Regions from separate parts of the Rossellomorea sp. GCM10028870 genome, predicted to be linked through region 2. Evidence: a T-box and tRNA genes for the amino acid it is inferred to sense, from the RefSeq annotation. Region 2 holds a T-box; the other holds one or more tRNA genes.
The links. A T-box is a leader RNA that pairs with one kind of tRNA and senses whether it is charged. The one in region 2 lies ahead of trpS (tryptophan--tRNA ligase), so its partner is inferred to be a tRNA-Trp.
Positions count from the first base shown of each region.

Region 1: it encodes a tRNA-Trp, which carries the amino acid that the T-box ahead of trpS (tryptophan--tRNA ligase) is inferred to sense. The anticodon was not compared.

Region 1 covers NZ_JBHTGN010000001.1:2,089,904-2,097,625, reverse strand. The annotation lists partial or broken rRNA gene ACFQWC_RS10850 (23S ribosomal RNA) at 1-180, shown strand, start outside; rRNA gene rrf (5S ribosomal RNA) at 479-595, shown strand; tRNA gene ACFQWC_RS10840 (tRNA-Asn) at 603-677, shown strand; tRNA gene ACFQWC_RS10835 (tRNA-Ser) at 684-775, shown strand; tRNA gene ACFQWC_RS10830 (tRNA-Glu) at 795-869, shown strand; tRNA gene ACFQWC_RS10825 (tRNA-Val) at 910-985, shown strand; tRNA gene ACFQWC_RS10820 (tRNA-Met) at 1,061-1,134, shown strand; tRNA gene ACFQWC_RS10815 (tRNA-Asp) at 1,269-1,345, shown strand; tRNA gene ACFQWC_RS10810 (tRNA-Phe) at 1,363-1,438, shown strand; tRNA gene ACFQWC_RS10805 (tRNA-Thr) at 1,452-1,527, shown strand; tRNA gene ACFQWC_RS10800 (tRNA-Tyr) at 1,547-1,630, shown strand; tRNA gene ACFQWC_RS10795 (tRNA-Trp) at 1,711-1,784, shown strand; tRNA gene ACFQWC_RS10790 (tRNA-His) at 1,796-1,871, shown strand; tRNA gene ACFQWC_RS10785 (tRNA-Gln) at 1,911-1,982, shown strand; tRNA gene ACFQWC_RS10780 (tRNA-Gly) at 1,987-2,061, shown strand; tRNA gene ACFQWC_RS10775 (tRNA-Cys) at 2,069-2,142, shown strand; tRNA gene ACFQWC_RS10770 (tRNA-Leu) at 2,151-2,234, shown strand; tRNA gene ACFQWC_RS10765 (tRNA-Gly) at 2,238-2,311, shown strand; gene ACFQWC_RS10760 (carbohydrate ABC transporter permease) at 3,006-3,947, shown strand; gene ACFQWC_RS10755 (carbohydrate ABC transporter permease) at 3,947-4,774, shown strand; gene ACFQWC_RS10750 (ABC transporter substrate-binding protein) at 4,857-6,134, shown strand; gene ACFQWC_RS10745 (sensor histidine kinase) at 6,276-7,722, shown strand, end outside.
Region 2 covers NZ_JBHTGN010000001.1:1,814,012-1,821,733, forward strand. The annotation lists gene ACFQWC_RS09340 (ABC transporter ATP-binding protein) at 1-168, opposite strand, end outside; gene ACFQWC_RS09345 (ABC transporter ATP-binding protein) at 168-1,238, opposite strand; gene opp3C (oligopeptide ABC transporter permease) at 1,258-2,283, opposite strand; gene opp3b (oligopeptide ABC transporter permease) at 2,283-3,212, opposite strand; gene ACFQWC_RS09360 (peptide ABC transporter substrate-binding protein) at 3,385-5,040, opposite strand; gene ACFQWC_RS09365 (DUF3899 domain-containing protein) at 5,550-5,933, shown strand; T-box leader at 5,977-6,208, shown strand; gene trpS (tryptophan--tRNA ligase) at 6,260-7,258, shown strand; gene ACFQWC_RS09375 (YjbA family protein) at 7,385-7,722, opposite strand, start outside.

The sequences.
Region 1 (7,722 bases), 280 kb from region 2:
TAGCTATGTGCGGAAGGGATAAGTGCTGAAAGCATCTAAGCATGAAGCCCCCCTCGAGATGAGATTTCCCATCACGTAAGTGAGTAAGATCCCTAGAAGATGACTAGGTAGATAGGTCAGAGATGGAAGCATGGCGACATGTGGAGTTGACTGATACTAATCGATCGAGGACTTAACCACACTATAAAGCGGAGGCGGCTTGACCAGAAACGACAAGCATTTTTGGGCAATCAGAAGAGGGTGCCTTTTACCCTCAGCTGATTGAACTGAAATGACCTCGAGTCTCTAGCCGCCGGAGCTGGAATGGTATCTACTTGAAGAAGTAGATGCACAATTGGTCGGTATTCGGCTTTCTTGACATCAATTCTTTATCTAGTTTTCAGGGAATAAATTTTATAAGAAAATATAAAAAAAGCCTTGAAAAAATATATCTACGCGATATAATAATACTTGTCCTTAAAAAAGTGACAAGGAATTGTCTGGTGACAATGGCGAAGAGGTCACACCCGTTCCCATGCCGAACACGGAAGTTAAGCTCTTCAGCGCCGATGGTAGTTGGGGGATCTCCCCCTGTGAGAGTAGGACGTCGCCAGGCATATCGTTCCGCAGTAGCTCAGTGGTAGAGCTATCGGCTGTTAACCGATCGGTCGCAAGTTCGAATCTTGCCTGCGGAGCCATTATATGGAGAGCTGTCCGAGTGGCCGAAGGAGCACGATTGGAAATCGTGTAGACGGTTAACGCTGTCTCAAGGGTTCAAATCCCTTGCTCTCCGCCATAACACTTCTTCTTATTAAGGCCCATTGGTCAAGCGGTTAAGACACCGCCCTTTCACGGCGGTAACACGGGTTCGAATCCCGTATGGGTCACCAACACTTTTTTCCAAAAATGAAATAAAACAATGAATATAATGGAGGATTAGCTCAGCTGGGAGAGCATCTGCCTTACAAGCAGAGGGTCGGCGGTTCGATCCCGTCATCCTCCACCATGATTTTTCACGAAGCATAAGCTGAGTTGAATAATCATCCTTAATTTATAAGTTTAACTTAACAAATCATATCGTCGCGGGGTGGAGCAGTTCGGTAGCTCGTCGGGCTCATAACCCGAAGGTCGCAGGTTCAAATCCTGTCCCCGCAATACCATTTTTGACTTTGGATAGTATAATCCTTAATGAGTCACGCATGGATAGTTATTTTCGCTATTGCGAGGTAATGAAAGTTATTTTGCTGGCGCAACTCATGGTAAAAAAATTTGCAGGCGCGAAAATTTTTGGTCCGGTAGTTCAGTTGGTTAGAATGCCTGCCTGTCACGCAGGAGGTCGCGGGTTCGAGTCCCGTCCGGACCGCCATATTTATTTTGCATAATGGCTCAGTAGCTCAGTTGGTAGAGCAATGGACTGAAAATCCATGTGTCGGCGGTTCGATTCCGTCCTGAGCCACCATTTATTACTTGATGCCGGTGTAGCTCAACTGGTAGAGCAACTGACTTGTAATCAGTAGGTTGGGGGTTCAAGTCCTCTTGCCGGCACCAACCGAGTGATTTACTATTTGGAGGGGTAGCGAAGTGGCTAAACGCGGCGGACTGTAAATCCGCTCCTTCGGGTTCGGCAGTTCGAATCTGCCCCCCTCCACCAAGATTTTTTTCCTAGCGTAAGCGGAGTATGGAACCCCAGCTAATAGCAGGAAGATTCATTGGAAACCAATTATATTTCATAGGGGTATAGTTTAAAGGTAGAACGAAGGTCTCCAAAACCTTTGGTGTGGGTTCGATTCCTACTACCCCTGCCAATTTTATCATGGCGATTGTGGCGAAGTGGTTAACGCACCTGATTGTGGTTCAGGCATTCGTGGGTTCGATTCCCATCAGTCGCCCCATAAAAGTCACATTTTCATTTCCGTGACATATACTATCAGTGGGCTATAGCCAAGCGGTAAGGCATCGCACTTTGACTGCGACATGCGTTGGTTCGAATCCAGCTAGCCCAGTAGTGCGGAAGTAGTTCAGTGGTAGAACACCACCTTGCCAAGGTGGGGGTCGCGGGTTCGAATCCCGTCTTCCGCTCCAATATTAAGGCGGCATAGCCAAGTGGTAAGGCATGGGTCTGCAAAACCCTGATCACCGGTTCAAATCCGGTTGCCGCCTCCAAATGTAATGCCGGTGTGGCGGAATTGGCAGACGCGCACGACTCAAAATCGTGTTCCTCTGGAGTGCCGGTTCGACCCCGGCCACCGGTACCATTCGCGGGTGTAGTTTAGTGGTAAAACCTCAGCCTTCCAAGCTGATGATGAGGGTTCGATTCCCTTCACCCGCTCCAATTTACATATGATAGACTTTCTCATTAGAGGAAGTCTTTTTTTATTGTTCTGAGACTGAAATTTAGGAGGTAAATGTGGAAGAATGTAATAAATGAGTGGATTTTAGTGTGGATCAATGAGTAACAGCTTTATTTTAGTAGGATAAGGGGGGAGATTCGAAGTTTTTCAATATTATAGATAGTATTAGTAGCATTTTGTACAGGAATGGAGTTGAAAAAAGACTATTTTAGAGTGAAAATGATAATTTTACATAAAAAAGCGACTCTCTATAACTATATAACTGCTAGATTTATAGGCACTTGATAATTTATTATCGAGTTTAGCAGATATATTATCGACTTTTCGGATTTATTATCGAGTTTGGCAGATATATTATCGACCTTTCGATTTTATTATCGACCTTTCGATTTTATTATCGACTTTGCTACATTTATTATCGACTTTCCAATTTTATTTTCAAATTCACCACATTTATTTTCAATTCCAGCATTTTATTTTCAAAATCGCATTGTACCCTACGTTCACCTTATCAAGCCAAAGAAACCCAACCTTTTCATTTACCCATCACCAACCCATCCCAAACCCATTTAGTCAAAATTTTGCACCTTCTTTGTCAATTGAGTCCCCCTATTTAAGAAAGCGCTCCCATTATAATGTAAGAAAGCGATTACATTATTAGGGGTGGTGATACGGGTGGAAACCAAGATTCAGACTGGACCAGTAAGCCCAGATGCGCAAATCAAGGCGGTTACGAAGAAGAAGTTCAAGTATAAGAGCTTGCTGACGTATGCTGCCTTTGTTGGACCGGCACTTATATTTTTTTTAGTGATTCAGATTCTTCCATTTTTGATGGGGGTGTATTATTCGTTTACCTCATGGAATGGTGTCAGCTCAGTTGTAGAGTGGGTTGGATTTGATAACTACAAAAAGATCTTCACAGATGATAAGACATTTTTTAATTCCTTTATGTTCACGACGAAGTTTATGTTTGCGGCTGTGATTATTAGTAATTTAATAGGTTTCGGGTTTGCACTTTTACTGAATGCAGCATTGAAGACGCGAAACATTTTGCGGACAGTGTTTTTTATTCCCAACGTAATTGGTGGATTGCTACTCGGATTCATCTGGCAGTTCATCTTTGTGAAAGGATTTGCATCACTCGGGAATATGACGGGGATCGGATTCTTTAAAATGCCTTGGCTTGGTGATGAGACGACGGCATTCTGGGGGATTGTCATCGTGTTTGCATGGCAGATCAGTGGTTATATGATGGTCATCTATGTTGCGGCATTGCAAGGGGTGGATAATTCACTTTTGGAAGCAGCGAGGATAGATGGAGCATCCAACTGGACGTTGTTGACGAAGATTATCATTCCGTTGATTTTACCGGCATTCACAATTTGCTTCTTCTTGACGATTTCAATGGCCTTTAAGATATTCGATTTGAACATCTCGTTAACAGGCGGGGGACCATTCAATTCTACACAATCTGTGGCGATCAATATTTATCAAGAAGCGTTCCAGAATAACCGTTATGGCCTGGGAACAGCGAAATCGATCCTGTTCTTTGTGGTAGTGGCAGTGTTTACAACGGTTCAGGTGATGGTGACGAAGAAGAAGGAGGTTCAGGCGTAATGGGCAATCGCTATACGAAAAGAACGTTTGTATTAGAGATTATCGGAATTGTCATAGGGCTCATTTTCCTTATTCCTTTCTACTTCGTACTGATCAACTCAGTGAAGCCGTTTGCAGCGATTTTGATCGATGCGGCGGCGTGGCCAAAGGAATTTGTTTTCTCTAACTATGCGAAGGTGTGGGAGATCATCAATTTCCCCCGTGCTTTCTGGAACTCCTTGGTCATCACCGTTTTCAGTAACATTGGATTAGTGATTATCAGCTCCATGGCGGCGTGGAAGATGGTACGTACGCCAGGGAAGTTCAGCAAAATTTTATTTGTCATCTTTGTTTCAGCCATGGTCATTCCGTTCCAGACGGTGATGATTCCTCTTATGAAGGTAGGAGGGACGTTGGGACTTACGAATAGTATTCCAGGTTTGATCATCATGTACTTCGGATTTGGCGTGCCACTTTCTCTTTTCTTATATCATGGATTTGTGAAAACCGTTCCGATTGAGATTGAAGAATCCGCGATGATTGATGGCTGCAGTCAGTTTGGTGTGTTCTGGAGAATTGTATTCCCATTACTTAAGCCGATAACAGTAACCGTGGTCATTTTGAACACTTTATGGATTTGGAATGACTATCTGCTTCCCCTTCTTGTATTACAGGATGCGGAACTGCGTACGATTCCACTCGCAGCAAGCTCATTCTTCGCTCAGTATACGAAGCAATGGGATATGGGTCTTGCAGCATTGGTGCTTGGCATTACACCGATCATCATTTTCTTCTTATTTTTACAGAAGCATATCATCAAAGGTATTGCTTCAGGGTCAATTAAGTAGATATAAAGTTTCTGTCGAGATGGTCTATCATTGATACAGAAATTTATATAAAATAATTTATATCAGGGAGGTCAATCCATTTATGAAACGTATACTTTTACTTTGTATGTCTTTGGTTTTAGTATTTGGTATTATTGCTGGCTGTTCTTCTAAAGACACTACAAGCAAATCAGGTGGAGAGTCTGGATCAGGTGACGATGTAGTTACCCTTAATTTCTTCCAGTTCAAGGTTGAAATTGCCGATCAGCTTCAAGAAATGATCAATGAGTTCGAAGCTGAGCATCCAAACATTAAGATTAAGCTTGAAACAGTTGGTGGAGGTGCCGATTACGGTGCTGCTTTGAAAGCGAAATTTGCTTCTGGTGAAGAGCCGGACATTTTCAACAACGGTGGTTTTAAAGAGTTAGAGCTTTGGAAAGAGAAGTTAGCAGATCTTTCCGGTGAGCCATGGGTTGAGCATGTTCTTCCGATCGGTAAAGTGCCGATGACGGATGAAGATGGCAAGCTTTATGGTATGCCGGTTAACCTTGAAGGCTACGGATTTGTATATAATAAAGATTTATTTGAAGAAGCGGGAATCACTGAGCCGCCTACAACGATTGATGAGTTAAAAGACGCTGCGAAGAAGCTTGAAGCGAAGAAAATCACGCCTTTCTCAGCTGGTTATGGCGAGTGGTGGGTAATTGGTCAACATTTACTTAACATTCCGTTTGCTCAGCAGGAAGATCCGGATGCGTTCATCGCCGGTCTTTATGATGGTTCCGAGAAGATTGTAGGCAACGAAAAGTTCAAACAATTCAAAGAAGTTTTAGATGCTGAGCTTAAGTACGCAAATGATAATCCGTTAACGACGGATTACAATACACAAGTAACGCTATTTGCTTCTGGTGAAACTGCGATGCTGCAACAAGGAAACTGGACTGAGAACATGATCACTGAGATCAATCCTGAAATCAACATGGGATTCCTTCCAATTTCTATCAGCAATGATGATAGTGCTGATCGCCTTCCTGTAGGTGTACCGAATAACTGGGTATTAAACAAGAACTCTGAGCATCTTGAAGAAGCGAAAACATTCTTAGAGTGGATGGTTTCATCTGAAACTGGTAAGCGTTATATCACGGAAGAGTTTGCGTTCATCCCGGCATTCGATAACATCGAGCCAAATGGTCTTGGAGACTTAGGTCAGTCCATCCTTGACTACTCTAAAGAAGAGAAGACGATTCCTTGGACTTGGTTCAAATGGCCGGATGGAGCGAATAAGGAATTCGCTGCAACGATCCAGGAGTATGCCGCAGGGAAAATTGATTACGACACTGTACTTGAGCGATTCCAGCAAACATGGGATAACTTGAAGTAAATTGAAAAAATAGAAAGCATGTCTACTGGGCATGCTTTCTATTTTATAAGTTTAATAGGAATATTTCGAAAAAACACTTCCAAGAGCAGGGAAAAACACTTTATACTAGTGTATAAGTGAGACCTGGGAGGTCCGTCCCTCATGTTAAAGACCAGCATTCGGAATAAGTTGATTGTGTTGTTGATGATTACGACGATTGTGCCGTTTGGCAGTTCTATTATTATTACATATTTTTATACGAAGGACTCCATAGAGGAGCAGGTGGTGGAGGAGAGCAGCAATCTTCTTTATCAGGGAAAGGTGAATCTGGAGAGCTATATTAATGAGCTCAACGGGTTAACTCTATCACTCTATAATAATCCTGATTTTATTAACTTCATGAGATCACCAAGTCAAGAGAATAATTACTTGACGATTGGCATTGTAAAGAATGTTGTGCAAACGATTCTCTACACGGGTGATACAATTAACGGGGTACGTATTTCCTTCGCCGATGGTGACCGCGTCATTTCGGCAACAAAGCGCTCTACAGTTGTTTTTTCTAATAAGGTAAGGGATTCGCAATGGGAATCCTTCAGAAATGCAGAGCGCAGCCCTTATAACATGTATATTGAACCAACCCATAGTCAGGAAGAAAAGAATATCAACCGGTCGAAGGATATTGTCACGATTCACCGGGCATTCCGAAACGTTCCCGGTGATGAGGTGCTTGCTTATATCTCATTGGAGGTTTCACCTGACAAGATCATCGATTTGAGTAGAAACCTCTATAACGCTAAGTCAGAAGAATTCTATCTTCTTTCTTCGGAAGGGGAAATGATTTATAGCTCGGACCGGGATGTATCGGATGATGGCAACAACCAGAAGTGGATTAAGAGAATAATGGAATCAAAAGATGTATCAGGGACACTCGAGTGGAAGGAGGACTCCTTCAACGGGGTGATGATGTACGACCAGCTCCCTGCTTCGGCCGGCGGTTGGTTGTTAGTGAAACGGGTTCCTTACGTGAATCTTTATGAAAGCGCATTTAGTGTCGCGAAGATTAATATTCTGTTTGGAGTTCTTGGGCTATCACTTGTGGTGCTCGCGACCCTATTTGTTTCTTTCAAAATTACGTCACCCATACGGATTCTGCTTCAACATATCCAACAGGTTGAAAAAGGGAATATGAAGGTACAGTCCGAATCGTTCGGTTCCGATGAAATCGGGATCCTCGGCTACCGGTTTCAGCAGATGATCGAGCGGATCAATCATCTGATCAACCGTGAGTACAAGCTGGAGCTCGAAAACAAGACGAATCAATTAAAGGTCCTCCAGTCTCAAATCAATCCGCATTTTCTCTATAATGCCCTGCAATCCATTGGAACGATTGCTTTGAAGAACAAGGTTCCGCAAATCTACTCCCTGATCACCCACCTTTCCAAAATAATGAGGTACGGGATGAATATGGAGGAGGATGTGGTTCCATTAAGCAAGGAAATCAATTACACGAACGCCTATCTTCTTTTACAAAAAGAACGTTTCGGTGAGAATCTGGATTACAGTGTAGAGGTAGAAGAAGAGGTAATGGAGACCCCGGTACCGAAGA
Region 2 (7,722 bases):
AATCGTACGACCAGTCGTAGATTTACCACATCCGGATTCCCCTACCAGACCAAGGGTCTCACCTTTATATATATCAAAGCTGATATCATCAACAGCTTTAACCATATTCGGCTTACCAGGGTTAAAGTACTGCTTTAAATTCTTAATTTCTAATAACTTTTCTGCCATTATGAACGAACCCCCTCAACAAGTACCGGCTCTTTGTAATTAGAAGGCATTTGTCTTTGTCTTAATTTAACGATTTCAGGTGGCTCAACTTTTGGAGCACTAGGGTGCAATAACCACGACTTCACATAGTGAGTATCAGAAACCTGATAATATGGCGGCTCTTGTTCAAAATCCACTTTTAAAGCATATTCACTGCGGAGGGCAAAAGCATCTCCTTTAGGTGGATTTAAAAGATCCGGCGGTGTACCGGGGATAGCAACTAATTCTTGTTCACCTTCAGTTTCTGTTGTAGGCATCGAACCGATCAATCCCCACGTGTAAGGGTGACGTGGATCGTAGAAGATTTCATCCACAGTACCTGTTTCTACGATTTGACCACCATACATAACCGCCACACGGTCAGCCACATTTGCTACAACACCAAGATCATGTGTGATGAAAATGATTGATGTATCAATTTTATTTTGCAGATCTTTCATCAGCTCAAGAATTTGTGCCTGAATCGTTACGTCCAATGCTGTTGTAGGCTCATCTGCAATCAGGATCTTTGGATTACATGCCAAAGCAATCGCGATGACGACACGCTGACGCTGACCACCGGAAAACTGGTGGGGATATTGCTTGAAACGTGTTTCCGGACTAGGAAGACCTACTAATTTAAGTAACTCGATGGCGCGTTTTTTCGCATCATTTTTACTCATATTTTGGTGTTTCACAAGCGGTTCCATGATTTGCTTACCAATCGTCATCGTTGGGTTCAGAGACGTCATTGGATCTTGGAAAATCATAGAAATGTCTTTACCGCGAATTTTCTGCATATCCTTTTCAGGTAACTTTGCTAAATCTTTACCCTCAAATAACATTTCCCCCCCTTTAATAAAGCCTGGAGGATTTGGAATTAATCTCATTAGAGCTTTCGTAGTAACTGATTTCCCTGAACCAGATTCACCAACGATCGCTAGTGTTTCACCTTTATCTAAATGAAAATCTACACCACGGACAGCCTGAACTTCTCCTCCATGCGTATTGAAGGAGACGTGTAGATTATTGACTTCTAAAATTTTTGACATATTCATAATCTCCCTTCCATTACTTACGCATTTTCGGATCTAGTGCATCACGCAATCCATCGGCCATTAAGTTAAAACTTAAGATGACTAATGAGATGACGGCTGATGGAACCAGCATCATATGCGGAAATGACTGGATTGATTTGTACCCATCATTAACCAATGATCCCAGTGATGCTCTTGGTGGAGCAATCCCCAATCCGATAAAGCTTAAGAATGCTTCTGTGTAAATCGCAGCAGGCACTGTGAACATCGTGGTAATGATAACAGGTCCCATTACGTTTGGAAGTAGGTGTTTAAAGATCAAACGGTTGCTCGTAGCACCAAGTGTACGTGAAGCTAGAACAAATTCCTGATTCTTCAACTGTAATACTTGACCACGAACGATCCGGGCCATACCGGTCCAACCGGTTATAACCATGGCCATGGTTATGGAGAATATACCAGGCTCGAATATCAAGATAAAGAGGATAACCACAATTAAGTTTGGAATCCCGACAAGAATTTCAATAATACGCTGCATGACATCGTCGACTTTCCCACCGTAATAGGCAGAAATCCCACCATATGAAATACCAATGATAAAATCGATGATCGCTGCAAGAATACCAATATAAAGTGAAATACGGGTACCGTTCCAAGTACGTGTCCATAGGTCACGTCCTAAATCATCTGTACCAAACCAATAGTTTTCTTTAACTTGTCTTGCTTCATATACATCAAAACCATCTGCATCTTTTCCGTCAAATGGTAACCAACTAATTCCTGAAAGCGCTTCAATTTTTGGTGGCAGCTTTGCATGCCGAATATTTTGATCGCTAAATTTATACTCGTTCATCATTGGTCCAAAAGCGGCAAAGAAGAAAATAATTGCCGTGATAATGATTCCAGCAATTGCTCCTTTGTTCTTCCGTAAACGAATCCATGAGTCCTGCCAGAAATTTAAGCTCGGACGCGAAATTTTCTCTGACTCGTCTTCCCTAGCCTTTTGAGGTTGGAAGAGGTCTGGACTAAGTTGATCTAGTTTCTTTTTGTTTGCTTCCATTATTTCTTCCCTCCAGCTAAGCGAATACGCGGGTCAATGATACCGTAAAGAATATCTACTAAGAATATTACACCGATGAATAATGCACTAAAGAAGAGGGTAATCCCCATAATAACGGTGTAATCATTTGTATTGATCGATAGAACGAATTGTTCCCCTAAACCAGGGACTGCGAAAATTCGTTCAACTACAAGGGATCCTGTCATAACCCCAACTGTCATTGGTCCAAGAATCGTTACAATAGGGATTAAAGCATTTCTAACAGCATGCTTTACAACAGTTGCCGTTTTAGAAATTCCTTTTGCTTTTGCTAGTAAAATATAATCGGAGTTTAATATTTCCAGCATTTCAGTACGCATAAAACGAGCAATGGTCGCTACTACGAATACTGTAAGTGCTAAGGTTGGAAGAATCGTATGTTTATATTCTCCCCATAGTGCCACGGGCAGCCATTCAAGTTTAACCCCGACGTAGTATTGCAGGAGTCCGGCAAATACGAATGAAGGAATCGATATTCCAATTACGGCTAGGAACGTCGAACCATAATCGAGCCATGTGTTATGTTTGATTGCTGCAATAATTCCAATAAGTAGCCCTAAGAAAGTACCTAATACCATAGCTTGGAATCCAAGAAGTGCGGAAGGACCAATACGATCTCCAACAATTTGTGTAACAGGACGATTATCGTATTGGAAGGACAACCCCAAATCTCCTTTCGCTAACCCGACCATATAGTTCACATATTGTTCTGGCAGCGGATCATTAAGACCGTATTTATCCATTATGATTTGTTGTTGTTCCGGAGTCAGCCTTTCTGCGTTTTGTAGTGGAGATCCAGGTAGGAGCTTCATCAGAAAGAAAGTGGCGGTTGCAATGATAAGCAAAGTGATGATCATATAAACGATACGTTGAATTGTATATCTGACCATTCTTTAGCCCCCCTTTTTTGTCTATTTTTTTCTACATTTTTAATTATATCGATTATCGACAAATTTTCAATGTATTTTTACTTTTTTGATAATTTTCGACATTCACTGGAAAAGGAGAGCATATGCTCATGCATACGCTCTCCCTTTTAAGGTTTTTCAATCGAGCCGATTATTACTCAATGTACGCCCATTTGTATGATGCATCTGCACCAAATGAGTGACGTAATAGACCTTTAACATATGGACGCTCTAGGAAAGCAGTTCCACGTTGGTACATCGGGCTGATCGCTTGATCTTCGAAAAGAATCTTTTCTGCGTCAACCATTGCTTGCCAACGAGCTTCAGGATCATCAAGAAGTTCACCTTTAGCTTGTTCAATTAACTTGTCATACTCTGGGTTAGAGTAAGCCATTTGGTTGTGTGCACCATCAGTTACGAACATGTCAACAAATGTCATCGGATCTGGATAGTCAGGACCCCATCCGGCGAATGAAACATCATAATCACCTTTAGATTCTAACTCAAGCTTTTGCTTGAATGGTTGTGCTTTGATTGAAACAGTTAAACCTTCTAAGTTTTGCTCTAATTGTTCTTTTAAGAATTCACCGATTTTCTTAGAGCTGTCAGAGTCATAGTTTAGTAGTTCTAATTCAATAGAATCTTTACCTAACTCTTCTTTCGCTTTAGCCCAATGTTCTGCAGCTTTTTCTGGATCGAAACCACCGAAATCACCTACAGCTTCACGGTACTCAGCACCGTCTGGGCCAGAAACGAAATCTTTTGGTACTAAGAAATATGCAGGAATTGAACCATTGTTAAGAAGAACGTCAACCATACCTTGCTTGTCATAAGCTGCATCAAATGCTTTACGAGCATTTACATTAGCCATAACTTCATTCTTTTGGTTTAAACGAAGGAAGAATACCGCAGTATCAGCCTTTGTTTTGAAGTTTTCATCTGATTTGTATTTATCTACGAATTCAGCTGAAAGACCAGCTACATCCGCTTTGTTTGTTTCATAAAGGTTTACACCAGTAGCAGTATCTTTAACGATGTTGAAGTTAACTTCTTTAAGCTTAACAGTTTCTGCATCCCAGTAACCGTCGTTCTTAGTTAATTTGAAGCTTTGCTCATGCTTCCACTCAGATAGTGTGAATGGACCATTGTAAACTGCAGTGTCAGCTTCAAGACCGAATTTATCGCCTTTTTCTTCAACAAACTTTTGGTTTTGAGGATAGAATGTTGCGAAAGAAAGTAAAGCTTTGAAATATGGAACAGCTGTTTCAAGCTGAACTTCTAGAGTTTTCTCATCAACCGCTTTAACACCTAATTCTTCAACTGGAACTTCACCAGCGTTAACTTTTGCAGCGTTTTTGATATCGTACATGATGTACGCATACTCTGCACCAGTATCAGGGTTTAAAGCTTTTTGCCAAGCGTAAACGAAGTCGTTAGCAGTAACTGCATCTCCGTTAGACCATTTAGCATCACGAAGTTTGAACGTGTAAGTTTTACCATCTTCACTGATTTGAGGTTCTTCAGCAGCCATACCAAGTACAGCCTCATCATTTTCACCTAAACGGTAAAGACCTTCAAATACGTTGTTCATTACTTTAAATGAAACAGCGTCAGTTGCTAGAGTAGAGTCCATTGATGGGATCTCAGAACTCTCTAGTAAGTTAAGTACCTGTTCTTTCTTTTCAGCAGACTCGCCGCCTTCACCAGATGCTCCTTCGTTGCCCTCAGTTTTCTTGTCGCCGCCACATGCAGCTAAGAAAGTACTTAGAGCCAGAAGAAGAACTAGCAAGAATGAAAACTTTTTCTTCATCTTGAAATTGACCTCCTCGTAAATCTCATATTTATTTATCTTCTAATTTTCAGAAGATTTGTTACTTATTATACATGATAGAGAAATTATTGCAATATGAATTTAACAGTTTTTTTGCAAAATTATCAGATTAATAGGTATATTGTTGTTAAAACCTTGATGTATAAGGGTTTTAACTGTTCATTTTAGAGAGTTTGTCCCATTACAATTGTTACAAACGTAAATTTTAATTACGGCAATTTCAATTGTATTGTGGAGGATCATTCCCCAACGCCCCCTCTACTTCTATTATAATTATAAGATTTACAGACTAAATATAAAAAATAGAATTTATACTCTATTCTCTTCAAGGATTTATGTGGAGTTAGGAGTTTCAAATGGATACGCACTATAAGGATTTCTGTCTCTTTTACCACACATTGCATGCTGAACTGAATATATATGAACGATGATTGAATTCTTCTTTACCCTTCATGTATACTTTTATAAAAAACAAATTAAGGAGTACTATGAAACGAATAAATTTTTTCTACATACCTACACTGCTGTTTTTCATCATCGTCTTTGCGACTGCTATTCTACAGGGGAAAAACCTCCTTCTTTCTATAATAGACAGTTTGTTCATTATCGGAATTACGTATGTTGCCATAGGAGCCCTCCTTTATATTTTTCAAAAAGGTTTTTTCAACGGAATCTTGTATGCTCTTAAGAGATTCAGAAACAGTACGAAACAAGGAAAATACATCTCCCAGTTTGATACACTGGATGAAACGAAGGATGCTCATGAAGAATACGGAATGCAGCGCTCTTATTCCATTACGCGATCATTTCTTATAGTCGGTACTATTTCGCTCGTACTTTCGATCACTTTGTCCTATCTCGTGTACACTTGAATTACGAACATTTATTTTATATAATAAATGTATATGAATGAGAGTATAAGCGTTGATGAAGAGTAGTACCTTTCATTATTGAATTATAGAGAGCTTGTGGTTGGTGAAAACAAGTATTCATGGAGAGGGAATGGACTTCTGAGCTTTATTTGTGAAATAGAGTAGCATATAACGGATCAACCTCACGTTAAAGAGGTTCCATGTTCACATGGACTAAGCTGACTCATTTGAGTACTTAGGGTGGCACCGCGGAAATGATCCCATTCGTCCCTATCTTCTATAGGACGGATGGGTTTTTATTTTGTTTATTTTGAGGAGGAAGTTAGATGAAGACAATCTTTAGTGGTATTCAACCGAGTGGTACGATTACGCTTGGGAATTACATCGGGGCAATGAAGCAGTTCACTGAGCTGCAGGAGGAATACAATTGTTATTTCTGTGTAGTGGATCAGCATGCAATCACGGTAGCACAGGATAAAATGGAGCTTCGCAAGAATATCCGCAGTCTCGCTGCACTCTATATTGCTTGTGGCATCGACCCGGATAAATCAACACTATTCATTCAATCGGAAGTTCCGGCCCACGCACAGGCAGGATGGATCCTGCAATGTGTGACGTATATTGGTGAACTTGAAAGAATGACACAATTCAAAGATAAATCACATGGTAAAGAAGCAGTTTCTGCAGGATTATTAACCTATCCCCCATTAATGGCAGCTGATATTCTTCTGTATGGAACAGACTTAGTCCCAGTTGGAGACGATCAGAAGCAGCATCTGGAATTAACGAGAAATCTTGCTGAGCGTTTCAATAATAAATACAACAACATCTTTACGGTTCCGGAAGTCCGGATTCCTAAAGTTGGGGCTCGTGTCATGTCCCTACAGGACCCATTGAAGAAGATGAGTAAGTCCGATGCAAATCAGAAATCATTTATCACGCTCCTCGACGATCCGAAGATGATTGAAAAGAAAATCAAAAGTGCTGTAACGGATTCAGATGGAATCGTGAAATACGATAAAGAAAACAAACCAGGAGTATCAAACCTCCTTTCTATCTATTCGATTCTTGAAGGCAGTTCAATAGAAGAACTTGAACAAAAGTATGAAGGTAAGGGCTATGGAGACTTCAAAGCTGACCTGGCTCAAGTCGTAATCAAGGCCATTAAGCCGGTACAGGACCGCTACTATGAATTGATTGATTCTGACGAGCTTGATGATATCCTTGATCGCGGGGCAGAAAAGGCTAACTTCGCTGCAAACAAAATGCTGAAGAAGATAGAAAAGGCCATGGGACTCGGGCGTAAAGAGAGAAAAAGAAAATAGTGATGGTGCCAAGAGCCTGCAAATTAGGCTCTTGGCTTTTTTATGGACATTCACATAACCACCTTTTCCCCCTACCCAAACAAAAAACCCCAAGCCCATCACGGACTCAAGGTTTTCGTTCACCAATTAATTTACCTTAGGACGATTCTCCACTTCCCATAGTTTTTCAAAAAAAGGTTGTCCTTTTATTAAGTTCTCGCAGAGAGTCAGATGCTTGTCCGACCAGCCATACTGTGTTTCTTCGTATAACATTTGCCAAATTTCTTCAAAGTCCATCTCTTGAATGGACCGATATCGCTGTGGAGCCCATTCCGTGTACCAGTATCGTATTTCTGCCGTGTTATTTGAGCTGTGAAGCTGATCCAGCGCCATAAATAATAATTGCTTCAACTGTCTTTCTTTTCTTGTCAGACCACTCATCATATAGGGACTCGGCGAGAGAATGTGGTATGAATCCTCTCTCT